Regions from separate parts of the Pallidibacillus thermolactis genome, predicted to be linked through region 2. Evidence: riboswitches for the same ligand, from Rfam matches in the RefSeq annotation. Region 2 holds a riboswitch; the other holds the start of a gene.
What was found. Region 2 has a riboswitch for lysine ahead of OEV82_RS09360 (aspartate kinase). Riboswitches for the same ligand answer to the same signal wherever they lie in the genome.
Positions count from the first base shown of each region.

Region 1: it holds a riboswitch for lysine, as region 2 does, so the genes downstream of both, OEV82_RS03920 (transporter substrate-binding domain-containing protein) here and OEV82_RS09360 (aspartate kinase) in region 2, are expected to answer to the same signal.

Region 1 covers NZ_JAOUSE010000006.1:78,867-91,063, reverse strand. Annotated here, with positions in the region: gene mbcS (acyl-CoA synthetase MbcS) at 192-1,778, opposite strand; gene OEV82_RS03935 (OsmC family protein) at 1,964-2,404, shown strand; gene OEV82_RS03930 (amino acid ABC transporter ATP-binding protein) at 2,524-3,291, opposite strand; gene OEV82_RS03925 (amino acid ABC transporter permease) at 3,318-4,067, opposite strand; gene OEV82_RS03920 (transporter substrate-binding domain-containing protein) at 4,142-4,975, opposite strand; lysine riboswitch at 5,134-5,318, opposite strand; gene OEV82_RS03915 (carbon starvation CstA family protein) at 5,485-7,296, opposite strand; gene OEV82_RS03910 (LytR/AlgR family response regulator transcription factor) at 7,465-8,202, opposite strand; gene OEV82_RS03905 (sensor histidine kinase) at 8,195-9,958, opposite strand; gene OEV82_RS03900 (EamA family transporter) at 10,193-11,101, shown strand; gene OEV82_RS03895 (TetR/AcrR family transcriptional regulator) at 11,233-11,808, opposite strand; gene codY (GTP-sensing pleiotropic transcriptional regulator CodY) at 11,895-12,197, opposite strand, start outside.
Region 2 covers NZ_JAOUSE010000026.1:7,247-19,443, reverse strand. Annotated here, with positions in the region: gene OEV82_RS09395 (long-chain-fatty-acid--CoA ligase) at 1-795, shown strand, start outside; gene OEV82_RS09390 (TetR/AcrR family transcriptional regulator) at 991-1,581, shown strand; gene OEV82_RS09385 (enoyl-CoA hydratase) at 1,755-2,528, shown strand; gene OEV82_RS09380 (electron transfer flavoprotein subunit beta/FixA family protein) at 2,576-3,349, shown strand; gene OEV82_RS09375 (electron transfer flavoprotein subunit alpha/FixB family protein) at 3,384-4,361, shown strand; gene trxA (thioredoxin) at 4,565-4,879, shown strand; gene uvrC (excinuclease ABC subunit UvrC) at 5,022-6,812, shown strand; lysine riboswitch at 7,064-7,241, shown strand; gene OEV82_RS09360 (aspartate kinase) at 7,399-8,640, shown strand; gene OEV82_RS09355 (YslB family protein) at 8,759-9,211, opposite strand; gene OEV82_RS09350 (succinate dehydrogenase cytochrome b558 subunit) at 9,516-10,127, shown strand; gene sdhA (succinate dehydrogenase flavoprotein subunit) at 10,254-12,008, shown strand; gene sdhB (succinate dehydrogenase iron-sulfur subunit) at 12,029-12,197, shown strand, end outside.

The sequences.
Region 1 (12,197 bases), on a different contig from region 2:
AGCTACCTTTTGAACGCACTTTTTCATGCAGCTTTTCTAAAAAAGTGGGTTCAGCTACCTTTTGAACACATTTTTAATACTAACTAACAAAAAAAGTGCCTTCACTTACATCATGAAAGCACTTTAACACACATCCTAAATACATCCAGCAGATAGAATACTCCTAACTGTAATTCAGTATTCTTAAAAAATTATTTACTTTGTAGTTGCTTTTCACGTTTTCTTAATTCTATCCGGCGGATTTTACCCGAGGTTGTCTTTGGCAATTCATCAATAAATTCAATTTTTCTAGGATATTTATATGGAGCCGTAAGTTTTTTTACATGATCTTGCAGTTCTGTTGTTAATGCTTCTTCATCAACATTGACTGGTTCCTTCAACACTATGTAAGCCTTTACAATATTTCCGCGAACTGGATCAGGACTTGCAACAACAGCACATTCCCGTACAGCCGGATGTTTTGTTAAGGCATCTTCTACTTCGAACGGCCCAATCGTATAACCTGAACTAATGATAATATCATCACTACGACCTTCGTACCAGAAATAACCATCTTCATCTTTCTGTGCTTGATCGCCAGTTAAATACCAATCCCCACGATAGGATTGCTTCGTTTTTTCTGGATCTTTATAGTATTCCTTAAAAAGAGTAGCTGTACTTTTATGAACCGCAATATCACCAACAACTCCAGGCTTACATGGTTCACCATTTTCATCGATCACTTCAATTTTATAGCCAGGAACAGGTTTACCCATTGAGCCTTCTTTTATTTTCATACCTGGTAAAACACCGACAATCAGTGTATTTTCTGTTTGACCATAACCGTCACGAACAGTAATATTAAATTCCTTTTTAAACGTTTCTATTACTTGAACATTTAGCGGTTCTCCTGCCGATACCGCACTACGTAGATTACTTAAATCGTAGTTAGAAAGATGATCGAGTTTTGACATAAATCGGTATTCCGTTGGTGTACAACATAGAACATTAATTTTAAAATCTTGCAATAACTCAAGATACGTTTCTGCATCAAAACGTCCATTGTAGACAAAAGCTGTTGCACCTAGACCAATCGTGGATACAAATGGGCTCCAAATCCATTTTTGCCAACCGGGTGCTGCTGTTGCCCATACCAAGTCCCCTTCTTTTACGTCAAGCCATTGTTTGGAAGCGATTTGTAGGTGAGCATAGGCCCAACCATGGGTATGTACGACAGCCTTAGGATTTCCGGTAGTACCAGATGTATACGGGAGTATTGAAATATCATCTCTGCTTGTTTTTGCACCTGCATATGTATCGCTTTCATTTGCCGCTAATTCTGATAAAGATGTCCACCCCTCTGTTTTTTCGTCACCAATTGTAAGCTTAAATTTTAACGAAGGTACTTCTTCTGTCATCGAATCAATTTCTGCCGTTAAATGATTGTACACGATCACACCAACTGCTTCAGAATGATTAATTCGATAACTTAAATCTTTTGCGCGTAACATTTCCGAACATGGAATTACAACTATCCCCGCTTTAAGACAAGCTAAATAAATATAATAGGATTCAGGTACTTTTGGAGAGATAATTAAAACTTTATCTCCCTTCTTTATCCCAAGATTTGTTAGCGCATTGCCATACCGATTCATTTTTTCAACTAGTTGTACGTAGGAAATCTCTTTCACTTCCCTATTTACACTTACCCACTTAATAGCAATTTTTTCAGGATTATTAGCATATTTTTCTACTTCTTGTGTGAAATTATAATATTGTGGTGCTACTAAATTTTCCATTCCATCCCCTCCTAGTTGAATTTTCAGTTAAAATTATACTATATTTTAATATTTTTGAATATTATTTTTTATTAATAATTTCGGTAACTTTATAACTGAATAATTACAACGATCGTATTCACACCCATTTTTTGACTTTTGTACAAAAATCTATTATTTTTAATACGATAATAAGGAGGGATTGTATGACTTTACACCATTTTCATTTAAAAGCACATTGGCCAGGACTTCGAAATGATGTAGGGGAAATTGAGGCAGGAAATTTAAAGACGACCGTTTCCATTCCACCAGAAATGGACGGACCGGGTATCGGAACAAATCCGGATGAAATGCTATTAGGAGCAGCAGCGACTTGTTATATCATTACATTAGCTGCCATGATGCAACGAAGTCACTTAGAAAAAGAAGATTTAACTCTGGAATCAGAAGGAATTGTGGATGTAACAGATGGGGTGTTTACATATAAAAAGATTATACATCGGCCGACTATTGTGTTAAAAAAAGAGGCAACTGAACAAGATAAAAAATTAGCCATGCGTCTTGCTGAAAAAGCTGAAAAATCTTGTATGATTTCAAGAGCTATCCAAGGAAATGTTGAATTAGAGTTAGAGGTTACAATCAAGTAAACTATATTTTTACGTACTTCGAAATTTGATAATGATTCAACTGTTGCTGATATAAAATTTATTCAGTAACAAAGCTTTTTTACAATAAATAGGACCGCATTTCTGCGGTCCTAATTTTTTCACTTTAATGTTCGTTTTAAAAATTCCTTTGTCCGATCTTGTTTTGGATTATTAAAGATTTGGTCAGGTGTTCCTTCTTCTGCAATAACACCTTTATCCATAAAGACAATGCGATCTGATACGTCTCTTGCAAAATCCATTTCATGAGTCACAATGATCATTGTTAAACCACTGTTGGCCAAGTTTTTCATTACCTCTAAAACATCACCAACCATTTCAGGATCAAGAGCTGATGTAGGTTCATCAAATAACATAACATCCGGATCCATGCTAAGAGCTCTTGCAATAGCAACCCGTTGTTTTTGACCCCCAGATAGTTGTTTCGGTTTTGCATGAATAAACTGATCCATACCAACAAGCTTTAAATATTTTAAAGCCTTCTTTTCCGCTTCTTCTTTTGAACGTTTCAACACTTTTATTTGTCCAACAGTACAATTACTAAGTACATCATGATTATCAAACAAATTAAAGCTTTGGAAAACCATTCCCATTTTTGTACGGTGATGATTGACATCTTTCATATCTTCTAAAATATTCGTACCTTCAAAAATAATTTTTCCACCACTAGGCTTTTCTAATAAATTGATACAACGTAGTAAGGTTGATTTTCCTGAGCCAGAAGAACCAATAATACTAACAACTTCACCCTTCTTAACAGAAAAATTAATATCTTTTAATACCTCACGTTCACCAAAATATTTGCTCAAATGCTGAATATCAATAATCGTTTCAGTTTGAGCATCTACTTGCTGAGCTAACTTATTCATTATGACCTTCCTTTCAAATCAAGCTCTTAGTCCTTAAACTTCGGCAAATCAACTTGCATTTGATTGCCAACTAAATTGTAATTTTCTGGTCCTTCCAATTTGCGCTCTAGTAACCGTAATATTCTTGTCACTGTAAAAGTCAAGACTAAATAGATAACAGAAGTAATAAAGAACGTTTCAAAGAACATGAAGTTTGCACCGGCAATTGTATTAGAAGCGAAGAACAACTCAGAAACAGATATAACATTTAATACCGATGTATCTTTTATGTTAATGACAAATTCATTACCTGTTGCTGGTAAAATATTTCGAATCGTTTGCGGCAATATAACATTCATCATTGTTTGATAGTGATTCATGCCAATTGCTTGAGCAGCTTCAAATTGTCCCTTATCAATGGATAAAATCCCTCCTCGGACAATTTCTGCCATGTATGCACCAGTGTTTATAGACACAATTAAGTAGGCTGCTGTCATATTATCAATATCGATTCCAAAAGCTAAGTCTAAGCCATAAAAAATAACCATAGCCTGTACCATCATCGGAGTGCCACGGAATACTTCTATATAAAACGAGAGAATCCAATTTATCACACGTAAAAAAATTCGTTTTATTCGATTTTCTGGTGTAGGAATCGTCCGAATCACACCAATAATTAAACCAATAATAGAACCGATAACCGTACCTACAATGGCAATCAATAAGGTTACGCCTGCTCCTCTTAGAAAAGCGTCCCAGTTATTGATAAATATATCGGCAATAACTTCAAAATTCATACTAAATTCCTCCTAGTAGATAAAGAGGAGGATGTCCTACATGGTAATACACTTAAGGACAACCTCGATAAAATTTATTGTGAAGCTGGTTGGTTGCGTATAGCAGCATCCATAATTTCGTCACGCTCTTCTTCAGATATACCAGCTAAGATTTCATTAATCTTTTCTGTTAAATCACTGCCTTTCTTTAACCCCACTGCAATGGCAGTATCTTCATCAGAGGTTTCAAATCCATCTTCAAACTCAACAAACGTAAGTTTATCGTTAGCAGAAGTTGCTGATATTGCTTCTGGCCGTTCAGAAACATAACCGTCAATTTTTCCAGCTTCCAATGCTACACGCATTGTTGAAAAATCATTCATTGCTTGTTGTTTGTTAACACCATCAATTTGGTCAATAACTGAATAATGGAATGTATTTAATTGTGCTGTAATTTTCGCACCACTAAAATCTTGAATGGAAGTAGCATTTTCATATGGACTTCCCTTTTGGACAACCATGACTAAATCAGATTTATAGTAACTATCTGTAAAATCAATGGCTTTTTTACGATCTTCAGTAGGGGACATTCCTGCTATAACCGCATCAATTTTTTCCGAATTTAACGAAGGAATTAAACCTTCCCAATCCGTTTTAACGATTACTAACTCTTTTCCTAGTTCTTCAGCAATTCGTTTTGCAATTTCGACGTCATACCCGCCAGCATATTCTTTCAAACCTTTAATTTGAACAGCACCGTTTGAGTCATCTTTTTGTGACCAGTTAAACGGTGGATACGCTGCTTCTAGTCCGACAACAAATGTATCTTTTTCACTAGAACTTGAACCTGAATCACTACCTCCTCCACAAGCTGCTAAAAACCCGCTTATGAATAATAAAGTTATACATAACATAAATATCTTTCTCATTGAATTCCCTCCTAAAGTATTTTTTACCAATATATCTCTTAACATGAGATAAATATTACTTTTCATTCGTTTTTTCAAACGAAAAAACGACCCGAGGTGAACTCAGGTCGTTGACATGCAAAATTGTGCCGTACAACAAGTCCCCCTACTTTTTCCCTAAATGAGATAGCACAACTCAGGTATACGGGATAAAATACCTGAGACAGTCTTACAGTTATTCACTGTAAGCCCAGCAAGTAATACTGAGAAATATTACAAGCTTCGGCGATATTTCCTCATCTTTGATTCATAGCGTTCTCAAGCTCCTCAAAAGACTATTAAATACCGCGCCTCTACCTCACCGAAGTAGTGAGGATTCTATTAAATTGTCGAATCTATATTACAACTTAACTATCATCTTGTCAACCTAAATAATTGAATTGAAGATTCTAACTTTCAGTGAATATCTTGGATATGATGGTCAACTTAATATAGGTCGCCTCATTGTATGGCGACCTACTCCCTAAAGTTTACGCAACTTCACGTTTGGCAATTTGATTTAATTCTGCTTGAGGAATTTTCCACAGCTCTCTCCATTTTTTAATGGCAGAGACTAAAATAACAACTCCAAGAATCAACATAACTATTGAAAGGACACCGTTTAGTACATTATATCCGTCAGCTACAGGATTTAAGTAGACATTTTTTACCATCCAAATACCTGCGACCATTACGGTTACAAACAAGTAAGCAAGAGGAATCAAACATGTTAACATGTATCTACGTTTTGTTGCAATTTTAAGAATAACTGTTGCACCAACAATTAATCCAATGGATGCCATTAATTGGTTTGAAACGCCGAATAGTGCCCAAACAGAACTAATATCTCCCGATAATAGCAGATATCCCCACATAACACAGGCAAGTGCACTAGCAAATATATTTGCACCGATAGACTTAAGATCTTTCAACGGTTTATAAAATGTGCCTATGAAATCTTGAATTAAATATCGTGCAGTTCTAGTTCCCGCATCAATCGCTGTCAGGATGAACACTGCCTCAAACAATATGACGAATTGATAGAAGAATGAAGCAAGATGATTAAAAAATGGGACCGCTGTAAATATTTCGGTCATTCCTACTGCCAATGTTACCGCTCCACCAGTTCTACCTTCTAAATCCATCTCTACTTTTTCTTCAAGTTCTGATAAGTGGACCGTTTCCATACCTAATTCAGCGAATTTTTCAGGTGATGAGTTAATCGCAAAATAGTCTCCTGGTTGTAAAGAAACAGCTGCAACTAATGCCATAATAGCAACAACACATTCTACTAACATACCGCCAAATGCAATCGGTTTTGCATCTCTCCAGCGATTAATCATTTTCGATGTTGTACCAGAACTAACAAATACGTGGAAACCAGAAATTGCCCCACAGGCAATTGTTATTGAAATAAATGGCCATACTGGACCTGTAACAACCGGACCTCCATCTAGCAATTCAGTAAATGCAGGAAATTGAACAGTCGGATTAATAAAGAGAACACCCACGATTAAAGCACCAAAGACTCCTACTTTCATGAAAGTACTTAGGTAATCACGTGGTTGTAATAATAACCAAACTGGTAAGGCTGCAGCAAAAAATGCATATATTGGTAAAATAATTGCTAAAGTACTACTTTCAAGTGTTAATAGATCACCAAGCCATGTACCTTCAATGTACTGACCAAATATAACAGCAATCATAATTAATGAAAAACCAACAATTGTTGCTAATTTTAGGTTTCCAGTTTTTCTATGATATAATCCTACTCCCATTGCGATAGGGATTGTAATCGCTACCGCAAATGTTCCCCAAGGATTTCTTTCAAGTGCATTTAAAACAACTAATGAAAGTCCTGCCATTGTAATCGTTATAATAAATAACATTGCTAATCCAGTACAAAATCCTGCAACAGGACCAAGCTCTTCTTTAGCAACTTCTGAAAAGGATTTACCATCTCTTCTCATTGATGCAACAAGTACAACAAAATCATGAACAGCTCCCCCAATCACCGCACCAATTAATAGCCACAGTAAACTCGGTAAGTATCCAAATTGAGCTGCTAAGATTGGACCAACGAGTGGGCCTGCAGCAGCTATAGCGGCGAAATGATGTCCAAAGGTAACCCATTTATTTGTTGGGACATAATCTTTTCCATCTTCATGTTTATGGGAAGGCGGTTTCATTTCTTCCTCTAATTCCTCTACTTTAAGGACTTTTGCCGCCATAAAAGTACCATATAACCGATATGCAATCAAAAGTATACAAATAGAACCAATCACGATTGTAACCGCGTTCATAAATATTTCTCCTCCCTCATTCACTAGTTACCGACATTTTACAAAATAAAAACGCTTTTTCTCGTTTTTCATAGTAACTTGCAAAAATCGGGAGGTGAAAAACAAAGACTGGTAGATAAAATACAATTCTTGCTGAAAATGTTGATCATTTGTCACAATTTCCATTTGTTATATGCCAATAAATTGCTTTAAATCTTTAGCATACGTTCTACTTACAGGGACTTTCGAACCATCACTCATTAATAAGTTATATGTGGAATTAAACCACGGTTGTATTTCCATAATTAAATCTGTATTAACTATAAAACTACGGTGAACTTGCAAAAATGGATGGTTGATTAATTTTTTAGCAAATCCTGATAAAGTTTCAGCAACAACATATTCATATTGAATTGTTTTTAATTTACTCTTTCCTTCTTTAGCCTCAAGATATACGATGTCAGCAGGATTAACCAAAATGATTCGTTCATCTAGATTTACAGCTAATTTATCAGTCCTTTCGTTCTTCCCTCTACTGATGTCGACATCTTCGTTATAGCCTTTATTTCTAATATTGTTAACTTTATCTAATGTTTTTTGTATTCTTTTTTCGTCATATGGTTTTAAAACATAATCTACGGCATTTGTATCAAAGGCTTGTAAAGCATATTCGTCATAGGCTGTCACGAAACAAATGGCTGGGACCGATTGCAAACGATCCATTTTTTTTGCTAGGGTCATACCATTTTCTTCATCTAATTGAATATCTAAAAAAACAATATCCGGCTGATTGATGGCAATATCAGTAAAAGCTTCTTCTATATTGTCACTTTCACCGACTACTTTTACCTTCCTTGTCCGATTAAGTATATATTTCAATTCATCTCTTGCTAATGGTTCATCATCAACAACATAAGCTTTAAGCACCTAGACCATTCCCTTCTTCATAGATTGGTAGAATAATTGAAACAGTAGTTCCATAGTATTCTTTACTCTCAATCTTTATACTGGCCTTTCGGTTATAAAGACCGTGCAAGCGCTCAAATATATTAAATAATGCCGTTCCATTCCCTTTTTTCGAATGAACAACTTGTTTACCGAGCTGACTTAATTTTTCCTGGGATATCCCTATTCCATTATCCGTTACTATAATATTTAACTGGTTGTCTTTCAGATAAATTCGAATGTATATAGCCCCTTTATTTTTACTACCAGGAAAACCATAATTAACTGCATTTTCAACAAGTGGTTGTAAAATAAATGGCGGTATTGAGTAGTTTTCCATCTTTGGATCCACTTGAAACTTGAATTGGAATTTCTCTGGAAAACGGGCTTGGACTAAGGCAATATATGCATGCACAACTTCAAGTTCCAGCTTTAATGGTACAAACGGTTGCCTTGCTCCTTGGATATTCCCGCGGAAAAAGGAACTTAATTGCAACAATAACTCGCGTGCTTTCTCAGGATTGGTTCGACAGAGAGCGGAAATTGTATTTAAACTGTTAAACAAAAAATGAGGATGAATTTGTGAATGTAACGCCTTAATCTCAGCATCTTTCAACAACTTCGCCTGTTTCTCTGCTTCCACTAGTTCCAATTGGGTAGAAAATAATTCTGCTAAACCATTCGCTAAATGTTCTTGTACTTGATCTAACTTTGCTGGATTGACAAAGTACATCTTTAATGTCCCAGCTGTTCGATTTTTTACCTTTAAAGGGATGACGATTGCTGCTTTTAACGGACAATCATGTTCCCAACAGCCAATCTCCTCTTTTGAACGAGCAACATCGACTTGCCCCGATCGAAGTACGCGATTTGTTAATTTCGTTTCTGGTTTCAATAATGGCTTATGGTGATCACTAGCTATACCAACATGGGCGAGAACCATTTGTTCATCTGTTATCGCTACTGCATCAGCTTCGGTCATATCAAGAATAATTTCCGATATTTTTTTACAGGATTCAATATTTAGTCCTTCTCGAAAATACGGTAAAGTCTTTTCTGCGATGGAGAATGCTGTATCCGTTTGCAAAACACGCATGCGAACATCTTCTCGTTTAGCATGTTTGATAATGAGCATAAACAACATCGTTCCGAATCCATTAATCACAATCATTGGAAAACTTATAAGTTTAACTAATTCTAAAGCAAGATGAAAAGGTTCTGCAATGAATAGAATAATAATCATTTGAAATGTTTCCATAACCATACCAGTTACAACAGCAAAACCTACGGTTATTTTCTTTCCTGATTCTCCTCTTTTCCTACCTAAATATCCTGCCACAATACCTGCTATTATCGTTGAAATTGAACAAGCAAAAGCAGTAAATCCACCTAGAAAATAACGATGGATACCAGCAATAAGTCCTGAACCAATTCCGACGACTGGTCCACCTATTAAACCACCAATGACAACACCTAGTACTCTCGTATTTGCAATAGCATTATCTTCGTCGATAAACGAATGCCAGCTCATATAATCTGTATATCTATTAAAAACTTCTATTCCCGTATAATTACTAATGATGCCAAACATTCCAAATAAAAGGATTAACATGAGTTTATCTTTACGATCCTGTTCGTTTTGGATTATTTGGCGAAAGGTGCGTAACTGTGCAAGTAAAAAAGCGACGATTAATATAATTCCAGTCTTTTCTAGCATAAACGGTACTAAGGTAAACATAACCACCCTACCTATCATGATGATTTTTACTACAATCGTCTCAATATATTAGTATACAATATACTCATTATGAGTAAAATTACGGTAAACGATTTTACTTTTAAAAAAATGGATCGGTTACCTTATTTTTCACATAGCTTATTCAAATCTTTTATAGTATAATATAATAGTTTTTTACATACATACACATAAATGTTAAAAATCTAACAAAATGAAATAAAGGAGAAGTCTTTTATGTGGTTTCTTTTTGCCATATTAACCACCTTATCATGGGGGGCTGCGGATCTTTTTTATAAAAAAGGTTCAAATGCTAAAGACAAATACAGCCATTTAAAAGTATCTATCATGGTCGGGCTTGTAATGGGGATTCACGCCTTATGTTATATGTTCGTGAAAGGCATTCATTTTGACCCTTTCGACATGGTGAAATACTTACCTGTATCTATTCTTTACATTCTTTCTATGATTATTGGTTATTTTGGACTGCGTTACCTTGAATTATCTATTTCTTCCCCAGTTCAAAACTCATCTGGTGCAATCACTGCCATCTTATTACTTATTTTCTTCCCTCAACCAATCGGTTTGATCAATGTTATTGGAATCGTATTGATTACGGGTGGGGTCATTGGTTTAGGTGTTCTCGAAAAACGAGCACAAACACAAGCTTTGCAATCAGACAAAGTTAATATAGACCCGAAATATCAACTAAGTATTTTAGCAATTACCTTCCCTATTCTTTATGCGATAATCGATGCTTTAGGAACATTTGCTGATGGTATTTATTTAGATGAGTTAGCTTTAATTAGTGAAGATGCAGCACTTTTAGCGTATGAATTTACTTGGTTCATTGTTGCCATTATATGTTATATCTATATACGCATAATAAAAAAAGAAAACTTCCATATTTTAAAAGAGCCAGTACGTGCTACTGCAGCTATCTTTGAAACGGCAGGCCAATTTTTCTATGTGTTTGCAATGGCCAAAAACGCTGTTATTGCAGCACCGCTCATTGCTTCTTATAGCATTGTTTCGGTCATTTTATCTCGTATATTCTTAAGAGAAAAATTAGACAAAGCATACTATTTCGTCATTGCTATCGTATTAATTGGGATTGCGGTTTTAGGTGTCGCAGAAGAATTGTGAAAATAAAGAGGCTATCAATAGGATAACGGTAAGGTTGTTAGTATCGTTTCTTCCTTTGCCAGCCTCTTTTTTTTGATGAACAATGGTTTCTGTTTCTCTCCATATCACTTGAATTTAGGTAACTGCTGAAATTATTCCCTCTTCATTAAACCATATTTAATTAATTCCTTTAAGTGACGATTCCACTCCTCTTTCGGCACATGAAAATGGTTTGGAATCGTAAGTGATTGAAAAATATAAGCAAGAATTAAAGAATCAGGTATATCTTGTTTTAAGACTTTTTCTTTTTTACCAAGATTGATAAAATTCTGTAACAAACGATACATTTCTAAATGTAACTTCTCTAGTTCTTCTTGATTTTTTTTTACCCTTTGATTACTTTTCCCATTAATCTGCTTACCAATTTCAATGAAGGTATGGACATTCATACGATCAAAAATTTGCTTCATTAAAAATTCAAACTGATCTTCAAAGGTTTGATAATTGTCAATATATTGCAATTCAGAAAGAAAGGCATTTAACTCGTGAATCATAAAAGCTGTAATAAGTTCGTCCTTATTCGCATAATATTTATAAATTGTTCCCCTTGATACCCCTAAATGTTCCGCTAAAATACTGAAGGTAAAACCTTCATATCCATTTTTTAATAGAAGATTTTTCACAGCTTGAAAAAGCTCGATTAACGTAAATTTCCGTTCCCGCGCCAATCCTATCACCCCTTATATAAATTACCATAATCAATACACGAAAAAAGGAGGAACAGAACGTCCTCCCAAATTACAATTAATTAATCTTAGTGTAATTTTGCTTTTTCTAATTCACCAAGGAATTTATCATTTAATACTTTAATATACGTACCCTTCATACCGAGTGAGCGGGATTCGATGACACCAGCACTTTCTAGTTTTCTAAGCGCATTAACAATAACAGAACGAGTAATTCCAACGCGATCCGCCACTTTGGAAGCTACTAAAATTCCTTCTTTTCCGTCTAATTCCTCAAAAATATGCTCAACCGCTTCAAGTTCACTGTAAGATAGAGAAGAAATCGCAATTTGTACTGCTGCTTGGCTACGAGCTTCTTCTTCTAGTTCTTC
Region 2 (12,197 bases):
GCACCAACCATGTACATTGGTTTATTAAATCATCGGAATTTACAAAAATATGATTTATCATCAATCGACTCTTGTATAAGCGGCTCTGCTTCATTACCAGTTGAAGTTCAAGAACAATTTGAACAATTAACCGGTGGGAAACTTGTGGAAGGTTATGGTTTAACAGAAGCTTCACCAGTGACCCATGCCAACCTAGTATGGGATGGTGAACGAATTAAAGGTAGCATTGGCATTCCTTGGCCTAATACATTAGCAGAAATCAGGTCATTGGAAACCGATGAAACACTCCCTCCAGGTGAAGTAGGAGAATTAGTAATTAAAGGCCCACAAGTGATGAAAGGTTACTGGAATCGTCCTGAGGAAACGGCGAAAACCCTCCGTGACGGTTGGTTATATACAGGAGATCTAGGTTATATGGATGAAAAAGGATATTTTTACATTGTCGATCGCAAAAAAGATATGATTATCGCCAGCGGATTTAATATATATCCAAGAGAGATTGAAGAGGTGTTATATGAACATCCGGCGGTCCAAGAGGCAGTGGTAGCTGGAGTCCCTGATTCATATCGTGGTGAAACCGTAAAAGCTTATATTGTACTTAAAGAAGGTCACTCAGTTACGGAAAAAGAGATGGACAAATATGCCAGAAAACATTTGGCTGCCTATAAAGTACCAAGATTATATGAATTCCGTGATGAATTGCCTAAGACAACCGTTGGCAAAATCTTGCGTCGCCAATTAGTAGAAGAGGAACGGAAAAAGGTGGAAAATCAAGAGGGGGAGAAAAAGGCCTAATATTATAGTTAAAAATTTTGCGAAAAGGAAACTTCTAGGGCCCTTTTTTTTATTCATAAGTTGGACAAGTGAGATAAGATGGTATTTGACAAAAACTTTCAGGTCTTTTAATATAAGAATATGAATGATTATTCATTCATATTTCATTCTTTCCAACATAGAAAAATACAAAATAAAGTCGAAGGTGAAAGAGTATTGAAAAACAACCAAAAACCAAAATATAAGCAAATTATCGATGCCGCTGTAATCACAATTGCTGAAAATGGATACCATCAATGTCAAGTTTCAAAGATCGCAAAACAAGCTGGAGTAGCTGATGGTACGATTTATTTATATTTCAAAAATAAAGAAGATATATTAATATCTTTATTTAAAGAAAAAATGCAACAATTTATTCAAAATTTATCTGAAATTATAGCAGGAAAAAATACAGCTGCGGAGAAATTATTATTATTAGTAGAAAATCATTTTCGCATCTTATCAGAAGATCATGCTTTAGCTATTGTTACACAACTTGAATTACGTCAAACAAATAAAGAATTACGTCTGAAAATTAACGATATTTTAAAAGGGTATTTACAACTGATTGATAACATTTTAGAAGAAGGAATTCAAAATGGTGAATTTGCCCCAGCATTAGATATCCGTTTAACAAGACAAATGATTTTTGGAACGATAGATGAGACAGCAACTAATTGGGTGATGAATGACCATAAATATGATTTAGTCAGCTTAGCTCCAAAAATCCATCAGTTACTCATTCATGGGTGTGGGAATCACCATTAATATCTGACTATTCCTATTTATATTTCTTTCTTAAATATTCGAGAAAATTATTGCTCAAAAATTTTTATTTAAGACCTATACAAGGTTAAAAAATGACTTGTTTAGAGACAGAGTCTTCTCTGTTTTCTAATAGATGATCCTATGAATCTATTAAATGGAAAAGGGGATGGGAGATGGAATTTTTAAATCAAGAAATCGTCAACAAGACAGCTGTACTTACAATAAACCACCCTCCTGCCAACGCATTAGCAGGTGCTGTCATATCCGAACTCGATCATATGTTAAATGAGATCGAAACAAATGATCAAGTTCGTGTCATTGTCCTTAAAGGGGAAGGAAGATTCTTTTCTGCCGGTGCTGATATTAAAGAGTTTACAAGCATAGATTCAGAGAAGAACGCTGCAGAGTTGGCCACTAAAGGCCAAAAACTTATGGACCGCATCGAAAATTTTCCTAAACCAATTATAGCGGCCATTCACGGTGCCGCATTAGGTGGCGGATTAGAGCTTGCCATGAGTTGTCATATACGCATTGTTAGTGAAACGGCAAAGCTCGGATTACCAGAGCTATCCTTAGGAATTATACCAGGATTTGCCGGAACACAAAGACTACCAAAATATGTTGGAACCGCAAAAGCGGCTGAAATGATGTTAACTGCAGAACCGGTTTCAGGGGTAGATGCTGTGAAAATCGGTCTTGCCAACATCGCTGTTCCAGAGGAAAAGCTATTGGATGAAGCGATGAAATTGGCTAAGAAAATTGAAATGAAAAGTCCTTCAACCATTAAAGCCATATTAAATCTATTAACATATGCAAAGACTGAACAATTTGCCAAAGGTGTTGAGGCAGAAGCGAAAGCATTTGGCGAGGTATTTCAAACAGAAGATGCTACAGAAGGGATTAACGCTTTTTTAGAAAAAAGACAGCCAAATTTCACGGGGAAATAAAGTAAGTATTTTTTATATACGAACAAACAATGTAAGGGGGATGTTTGATGAACATTTACGTTTTATTGAAAAGAACTTTTGACACTGAAGAAAAAATAACGATTACAGGTGGCAGAATTGATGAAGACGGCGCTGAGTTCATTATTAACCCATATGATGAATATGCCGTAGAAGAGGCAATCCAAGTCCGTGACGAACATGGTGGAGAAGTCACAGTTATAACAATCGGTGGAGAAGATGCCGAGAAACAACTGCGTACAGCCCTGGCCATGGGTGCAGATAAAGCGGTTTTAATAAATGTAGAAGATGACTTAGAAATAAAAGATCAATATACGACTGCAAAAATTTTAGCAACATACCTTGAGGATAAAGATCCGGATTTAATTCTTGCAGGAAATGTAGCCATTGATAATGGTACAGGACAAGTAGGGCCAAGAGTGGCCGATTTATTAGGAATTCCTTATGTGACCACCATTACCGATTTGAAAATTGACGGAGAAAAAGTCACTGTTGTAAGAGATGTGGAAGGTGACGAAGAAACAATCGAAACAACACTACCACTGCTTGTGACAGCACAACAAGGGTTAAATGAACCAAGATATCCGTCATTACCGGGGATTATGAAAGCGAAAAAGAAACCGTTAGAAGAATTAGAATTAGATGATCTTGATTTAGATGAAGATGACGTTGAAGCAAAAACGAAAACGATCGAAGTCTTCCTACCGCCACAAAAATCCGAGGGTAAAATTTTAGAAGGTGAACTTGCAGATCAAGTGAAAGAATTGGTGTCTTTACTTCATAACGACGCAAAGGTAATTTAAACTTTAATACGTTTACGAACAGGAGGGTTTTGAAATGGGTAGAAAAGTTTTAGTATTAGCGGAGTTAAAGGATAATAAATTACGGAATGTTTCCTTTGAAGCAATTGCAGCAGCAAAAACCATTGCTGAAGATGGTGAGGTCGTTAGTTTATTATTGGGAGAGTCGGTAGAATCTCTAGCAAACGAACTGATACAATATGGTGCGGATCGAGTAGTTGTTGTGGAAAATGATAAGTTAGCTCAATATAATTCGGATGGATATTCACAAGCTGTACTTGCCGTCATAAAGCAAGAAGATCCAGAAGCTATTGTATTTGGACATACAGCGTTAGGAAAAGATTTATCGCCAAAAGTTGCAAGCAAATTGGATTCCGGACTTATTTCAGATGTAGTCAATGTTGAAGTTACAGGTGGAAATGTGGTCTTTACAAGACCTATTTATTCTGGTAAAGCTTTTGAAAAGAAAATTGTAACGGACGGTCTCATTTTTGCAACTGTTCGTCCAAATAATATTGCTGCATTAGAAAAAGACGAGTCTCGTTCCGGCGATGTTTCAAAAGTAGATGTTGATATTAAAGATTTGCGCACAATCATTAAAGAGGTTGTGAAGAAAACAAGCGAAGGTGTGGATCTATCAGAAGCAAAAGTGGTTGTTGCTGGTGGACGTGGATTGAAAAGTGCCGAAAACTTCAAAATGCTGGAAGAATTGGCAGATGTTTTAGGAGGAGCCGTTGGTGCTTCCCGTGGTGCGTGTGATGCCGGGTACTGCGACTACTCACTCCAAATTGGTCAAACAGGAAAAGTAGTAACACCAGACCTTTATATTGCAATTGGAATCTCGGGTGCGATCCAACATTTAGCGGGAATGTCCAATTCAAAAGTAATTGTAGCAATTAATAAAGATCCTGAAGCTAATATTTTCAAAGTTGCTGATTACGGTATTGTTGGTGATTTATTTGAAGTGGTCCCACAACTTACAGAAGAGTTTAAAAAATTAAAAGTAAACGCTTAAATTTCTAAGGGTAAAGTGACAATTTGTTACTTTACCCTTTGATTTTTTAAATTATATTTACAAAGTATTCTGTTATTTTTTTCAGTGATATGATTTAATGGTTATTTCAGCCAATATAGGGTAAAATGATGTTGAAACAAATCATTCGCAAATTTGTGGATCCAGTGATATACTGTCGATAAGAAATTTTAAGGAGGGTTATTATGGCAATTGTAAATGCAACTGACCAAACATTTAGTGAAGAAATTAAAAGCGGTTTGGTCTTAACAGACTTCTGGGCTACTTGGTGCGGTCCTTGTAAAATGATAGCTCCAGTTCTTGAAGAAATTGACGCTGAAATGGGCGATAAAGTTAAAATCGTAAAATTAGATGTTGATGAAAACCAAGAAACGGCAGCAAAATACGGTGTGATGAGTATTCCAACATTAATTCTATTTAAAGACGGAGAAATCGTGGATAAAGTCGTTGGATACCGTCCAAAAGAAGCTTTAGAAGAAGTTATTAACAATCATTTATAATGTTGTAATCGTCAATTGACATGGCAGTCCATTTTGGGCTGCTTTTCTTCATTTATATACCTTTTATCTATCTTTTTATCCCCTAAAGGAATTATAGTATAATATTAGTTATATGAATAACACTCAATATGGAGTGAGCACATTGGAAACAAAACCAAAAATTAAAGAGAAATTAGCATTATTGCCAGATCAACCTGGTTGTTATTTAATGAAGGACCGGCAAGGGACGGTTATCTATGTCGGGAAAGCAAAAGTTTTAAAAAATCGGGTCCGTTCTTATTTCACAGGATCGCATAATGCGAAAACTCAAGCATTGGTAAGTGAAATAGAGGACTTTGAATATATTATAACGTCATCCGATGTCGAAGCATTAATTTTGGAGAACAATTTAATTAAACAATATGATCCAAAATATAATGTCATGTTGAAGGATGATAAAACATATCCGTTTATTAAGCTGACGTCTGAACGTCATCCAAGGTTAATCATTACGCGTAAAGTAAAAAAAGGTGACAAAGCCAAATATTTTGGTCCCTATGCCAATGTTTATGCAGCAAGGGAAACAAAAAGATTACTCGACAAGTTATATCCGTTACGTAAATGCCAAACATTACCAAAACAAGTGTGCTTATATTACCATATTGGCCAATGTTTAGCACCTTGTGTCTTTGATGTTTCACAGGAAACGTATAAAAAAATGACGACCGAGATTACAAAGTTTTTAAATGGTGGTTATAAAGAAGTAAAGAAAGATCTCACTGAAAAAATGATCGAAGCCAGTGAAAAATTAGATTTTGAGCGGGCGAAGGAGTATCGGGATAAAATTACGGCCATAGAAATGACGATGGAAAAACAAAAAGCAACGATGACCGATCATATAGATCGAGATGTTTTCGGTTATGCTGCAGACAAAGGTTGGATGTGTGTCCAAGTATTCTTTGTCCGTCAAGGAAAATTAATTGAACGGGATGTGTCGATGTTTCCTTATTATAAAGATCCTGAAGAAGAGATGCTAACATTTTTAGGCCAATTTTATGATCGACCAGAACATTTTAAGCCGAAAGAAATCTTACTACCGCAAAATGTGGATGCAGAACTCGCCCATGCTTTACTTGATGTGAAAATTGTTCAGCCAAAACGGGGACAAAAAAAGGAAATGGTTGAACTTGCAAACAAAAATGCGAAAGCAGCATTAAAAGAGAAGTTTTCCTTATTAGAGCGGAATGAAGAACGAACAATAAAAGCGATCGAAAAATTAGGCGAGCAAATGAATATTTATACGCCGTATCGTATTGAAGCCTTCGACAACTCCAATATTCAAGGGACAAACCCGGTATCGGCAATGGTCGTTTTTACAAACGGGATGCCAGATAAGAAGCAATATCGGAAATATAAAATTAAAACGGTTGAAGGACCAGATGACTATGACTCGATGCGAGAGGTTATTCGGAGACGGTATACACGCGTTTTAAAAGAAAACCAGCCACTGCCTGATTTAATCTTAATTGATGGTGGAAAAGGACAAATTGAAGCAGCGAAGGATGTTTTAGAAAATGAACTTGGCCTTGACATTCCAGTTGCGGGATTAGTAAAAGATGATAAGCATCAAACTTCTAATTTACTATTTGGTGATCCACCAGAAATGGTCCCTCTTGCTCGAAATAGTCAAGAATTCTACTTGCTTCAGCGGATTCAAGATGAGGTTCACCGTTTTGCGATCACATTCCATCGCCAATTACGTGGAAAATCGATGATTCAATCCATTCTCGATGAAATACCGGGAGTCGGTCAGAAACGAAAGCAGTTATTATTAAAGCATTTCGGTTCTGTAAAAAAAATGCAGCATGCTTCTGTTGAGGATTTCATGAAAATTGGGATACCGAAAAATGTGGCCGAATCCATTGTTCAAACATTACAAAACTCTGAAGACTAGGAAGTCCTTTTAAGTGGATTTCCTTTTTTATTTTTTTTGAGATTTTGTTTCATGGACAAAAAGGTGAGGAAAAGAGGTTGAAACGTCTTTGCGAGAACTTCTCGCGGACAAAAGGGAACCAAAAGAGATAAGAAAAGTCCGATCGAGCATCTCACATTTGCGCACAATAAATAATCAGAAAATATGTATTGATTCCATTATTTCAACATGCTATAATATAGCCAATTTAATAAATTCATGTTCTGAAAAGACGTGAAGATAGAGGCGCGGTTTTTAAGAGTACATGTATGGAGAAGATTGGACTTCTGTGAAATACATGGAAAGGAAAAATCGCCGAAAGAAAAAATAGTCCAATTCTATTTTTTCTTGGTTCTGCTACTGAATAAGTACAGAACTGTCAAGAGTTACTCTTGGAGAGCTATCTCACTGTGAACACGCTAATAATTGCGTTTTTGCAGGCAATGGGATTTCTCCATTGTCTTTTGTTTTATCTTGCACAAGTTTCTAGCGCTCTCCTTACAATTTTCACAATGTGTAACAATGTATTTAAAATTTGGCTTAAACAGCTGAAAAGAGGGGGAAAAAATTGGGCATTATTGTACAAAAATTTGGCGGTACGTCGGTAGCAACGGTAGAAAAAATATTAAATGTAGCAGATCGAGTTTTAGATGAAAGAAAAAGAGGGAATAATGTTGTCGTCGTTGTATCAGCAATGGGAAAATCAACGGATGAGTTAATTTCTTTAGCTAAACAAGTTTCAACCAAGCCTAGTAAACGTGAATTGGATATGTTAGTCACGACAGGTGAACAAGTCACGATTGCATTACTTGCAATGGCGCTGCATGAAAAAGGACATGATGCAGTGTCGATGACAGGTTGGCAAGCGGGGGTGGAAACAGAACCGATTCACGGGAGTGCACGGATTTTGAACATTGATACCGACCAGATCAACAGGGCGATCCGTGAAGGAAAAATCGTGATAGTTGCTGGATTCCAAGGTATCACTGAAGATGGAGAAATAACGACGTTAGGCCGTGGAGGTTCAGATACGTCTGCCGTCGCTTTAGCAGCAGCTCTAGGTGCTGATCGATGCGATATTTACACAGATGTAACGGGTGTATATACTGCCGATCCACGTTATATTCCGTCTGCGAGACAATTATCAACGATATCTTATGATGAAATGTTAGAGTTGGCGAATTTAGGTGCAGGTGTGCTTCATCCAAGGTCTGTTGAATTTGCGAAAAATTATCAAATTCCTTTAGTCGTTCGCTCAAGTACAGAAAAAGTGGAAGGAACTTATGTATTGGAGGAAACAATAATGGAAGAAAACTTAGTTGTCCGCGGTGTTGCCTTTGAAAAAGATATTACAAAATTAACGGTTTATGGTTTATCAAATGAAATTGCAAGTTTATCATCGGTATTTACTCCGTTAGCTAAAAATAACGTAAATGTGGATATTATTATTCAAAATGCGTCTGACCAAAACTTGAATACACTATCATTTTCGATTAAAACCGATGAGTTGCAAGAGGCATTGCAAGTATTGGAAGAACATAAAGAATCAATTGGTTATGATCATATTGAATATGAATCAGGTTTAGCAAAAGTATCCATTGTTGGTTCAGGCATGATTTCAAATCCAGGTGTAGCGGCTCAAATGTTCGCTTCATTAGCTGAAAAAGATATTTTTGTAAAAATGGTCAGTACTTCAGAAATTAAAGTATCTGCTGTAGTCAACGAAGACCAAATGTTAAAGGCTGCTGAAATACTGCATGATGTTTTCGGTCTTTCAAAGGTAGAACAGGAAGTAAGTGTTGCAAAATAATAAAAACGTTAAAAAACTTCATCAAGTGAGTCAGTCAACTCATTTGATGAAGTTTTTTGTAAAAAAATGGTTATTTTACAATTGAAATGAATAATATAATGAACAATGTCCACATTATTTATAAGTCTATAAGTGGAATATCATCCCATTTCACTGTAAACAATACTTTTCCATCCTTTTTTTTCGGATGTTCAAAAGTTTCGGCATAAACTTTCTTTTGTTGGGCAATTTGTTCAGCGAGGAAGCCGGCCTCAAGTTGGAATGTTGCATTGGTTCGTGTTAAAATGCGGTGTTTTACTAAGTCGCTTGTTAATTGAAGTTCGATTTCACTTTTCTTTTGGCTAATAATATCCAGGTTGCCCCATCCTGCATTTCGAAAAAACTCTTGAATCTCATCAAAAGAAAATAATGGATATTTTCGAGCGATTTGTTTTCCGATCCAATAAAGAATACTAGGTGCATCTTCCCCTAAAATTTCTTCTATAAAATCTTCACGAATCAGTTCATATCCAAATGCAGGAACGGTTAATTCAGTTAAGTTTATTTTTTCTTTTACTGTTTTTCTACTCAAACTTTGCTCCCCCTTTTCTTCAAATCTATTATATACAATTTCTGTTCATTTATTTAACATTTATTTATTTGGAAAAAAATTATATTAAAATATCCTCCTAAAATTTAGAATTTTTATTAGGACTTTATGACAACTTTATGAAACTATCATGTGAAGAAAAAAATATTTTTCAAATATTATTAAACCTGTATCCGTTTTCTTGACGGGTTTTATAAAAAGGTTTACAATTGAGTTGTTCATATATTTGCCATAGTTTTTAAAATTTATAGTCAATGATTAATAACTAAGGGGGGTACATCTTAAGATGGCAGGAAACCGTGAGTTTAATAATCGGAGATTACACTCACTATTAGGAGTTCTTCCGATCGGTATTTTCTTAATTGTCCATTTAACAATTAACTATCAAGCAACAAAGGGAGCAGAGGCATATAATGCAGCTGCAGGATTGATGGAAAACATCCCATTTCTACTATTTGTAGAAACTGTAGTCATTTATATTCCTATATTATTCCACGCAATATATGGAGTATACATAGCGTTTACTGCAAAGCCAAACAATGTTCGTTTCAGTACTTTTAGAAACTGGATGTTTGTTTTGCAAAGAATTACAGGGGTTATCCTCATTATCTTCATTGCGTGGCATGTGTGGGAGACACGGATTGCGAAGGCACTTGGTGCTGAAGTGAACTTTGACATGATGGCAAATATAGTCGATAATCCTGCAATGTTAGTGTTCTATATTGTCGGAATTGTTTGTGCAACATTCCACTTATCGAACGGTTTATGGTCATTCTTTGTAAGTTGGGGGATTACCGTATCACCTCGTTCACAAAGAATTTTGACGTATGTTACAATGCTAGTTTTTGTAGCTGTAACATTTATAGGTGTTCGTGCAATCTTAGCATTTACTGTATAAAACTATATGACTATGTGAAGCGATTACGAGAAAACCTTACAACTTATGTATTGAACGTATGAATTAATAGATTGATAGGAACAACGACTAGAGATTACTTAATAATTGGGGGAGTGAGTCGCAGAAATGAGTAAAGGTAAAATTATTGTTGTCGGTGGCGGATTGGCAGGCCTAATGGCAACAGTTAAAATAGCTGAGGCTGGGGTGCCAGTTGAATTGTTCTCTTTAGTTCCGGTAAAACGTTCTCACTCTGTTTGTGCACAAGGTGGAATTAATGGAGCGGTTAACACAAAAGGTGAAGGGGACTCACCTTGGAAACACTTTGATGATACGGTATACGGTGGAGACTTCTTAGCAAACCAACCGCCTGTAAAAGCAATGTGTGAAGCGGCACCAGGTATCATTCACTTGTTTGACCGTATGGGGGTTATGTTTAACCGTACTCCAGAAGGCTTACTAGACTTTAGACGTTTTGGAGGAACATTATATCATCGGACTGCCTTTGCAGGTGCTACAACAGGACAACAATTGCTTTATGCATTAGATGAACAAGTACGTCGTCATGAAGTAGCCGGTTTAGTAACGAAATATGAAGGTTGGGAATTCTTAGGCGCCATCATTGATGATGATCAAACATGCCGTGGTATTGTGGCACAAGATTTAAAATCTGGAGAAATTAAATCATTCCCTGCAGATGCGGTTATTATGGCAACAGGTGGTCTTGGTATTATCTTTGGTAAATCAACAAACTCTGTTATAAATACCGGATCAGCTGCAGCAATTCTTTATCAACAAGGTGCGATCTACGCGAACGGTGAATTTATCCAGATCCATCCTACAGCAATCCCTGGAGACGACAAATTACGTCTCATGAGTGAATCTGCTCGTGGTGAGGGTGGTCGTGTCTGGACCTATAAAGATGGTAAACCTTGGTACTTCTTAGAAGAAAAATATCCATTATACGGAAACCTAGTTCCAAGGGATATTGCTACCCGTGAAATTTTCGACGTATGTGTCAACCAAAAATTAGGCATCAACGGGGAAAATATGGTTTATCTAGACCTATCCCATAAAGATCCACATGAACTTGATGTAAAACTTGGCGGAATTATTGAAATTTATGAGAAATTTACAGGTGATGACCCACGGAAAGTTCCAATGAAAATCTTCCCAGCTGTACACTACTCAATGGGTGGATTATGGGTTGACTATGAACAACAAACCAATATTAAAGGTTTATTTGCCGCCGGTGAGTGTGATTATTCACAACACGGTGCAAACCGTCTTGGAGCAAACTCCTTACTATCTGCTATTTATGGTGGTATGGTTGCAGGTCCAAACGCGGTTAAATATATTGAAGGTTTAGAAAAGAGCACAGATGCCTTACCTTCAAGCTTGTTCGAACGTTATCAACGTCAAGAACAACAAAAATGGGACGATATCTTGAAGATGGACGGAACTGAAAACGCCTATGTAATCCATAAAGAACTTGGTGAATGGATGACAGATAACGTTACCGTTGTACGTTACAACGATAAACTATTAAAGACAGACGAAAAGATTCAAGAATTAATGGAACGCTGGAAAAATATTAATATTAATGATACTTCAAGCTGGAGTAACCAAGGTGCACAATTTACAAGACAATTGCAAAATATGCTCCATCTTGCGCGTGTTATTACGCTTGGTGCGTATAACCGTAATGAGTCTCGTGGTGCACATTATAAACCGGAATTCCCTGAACGTAATGATGAAGAATGGTTAAAAACAACTATGGCTTCGTATGATCCTGCTACAAATGCACCGAAATTTGAATATGAAGATGTGGACGTATCTTTAATTAAACCAAGAAAACGTGATTATACGACGACAAGTAAATAAGAAGGGGAGGAGAATATAGAATGGCTGAACAAAGAAAAACAGTGACTTTTATAATCCAAAGACAAGACACACCGGATTCTACCCCTTATGAGGAGACGTTTGAAATTCCATATCGTCCAAATATGAATGTGATCTCAGCATTGATGGAAATTCAACGGAATCCAGTAACAAAAGATGGTAAGAAAACTT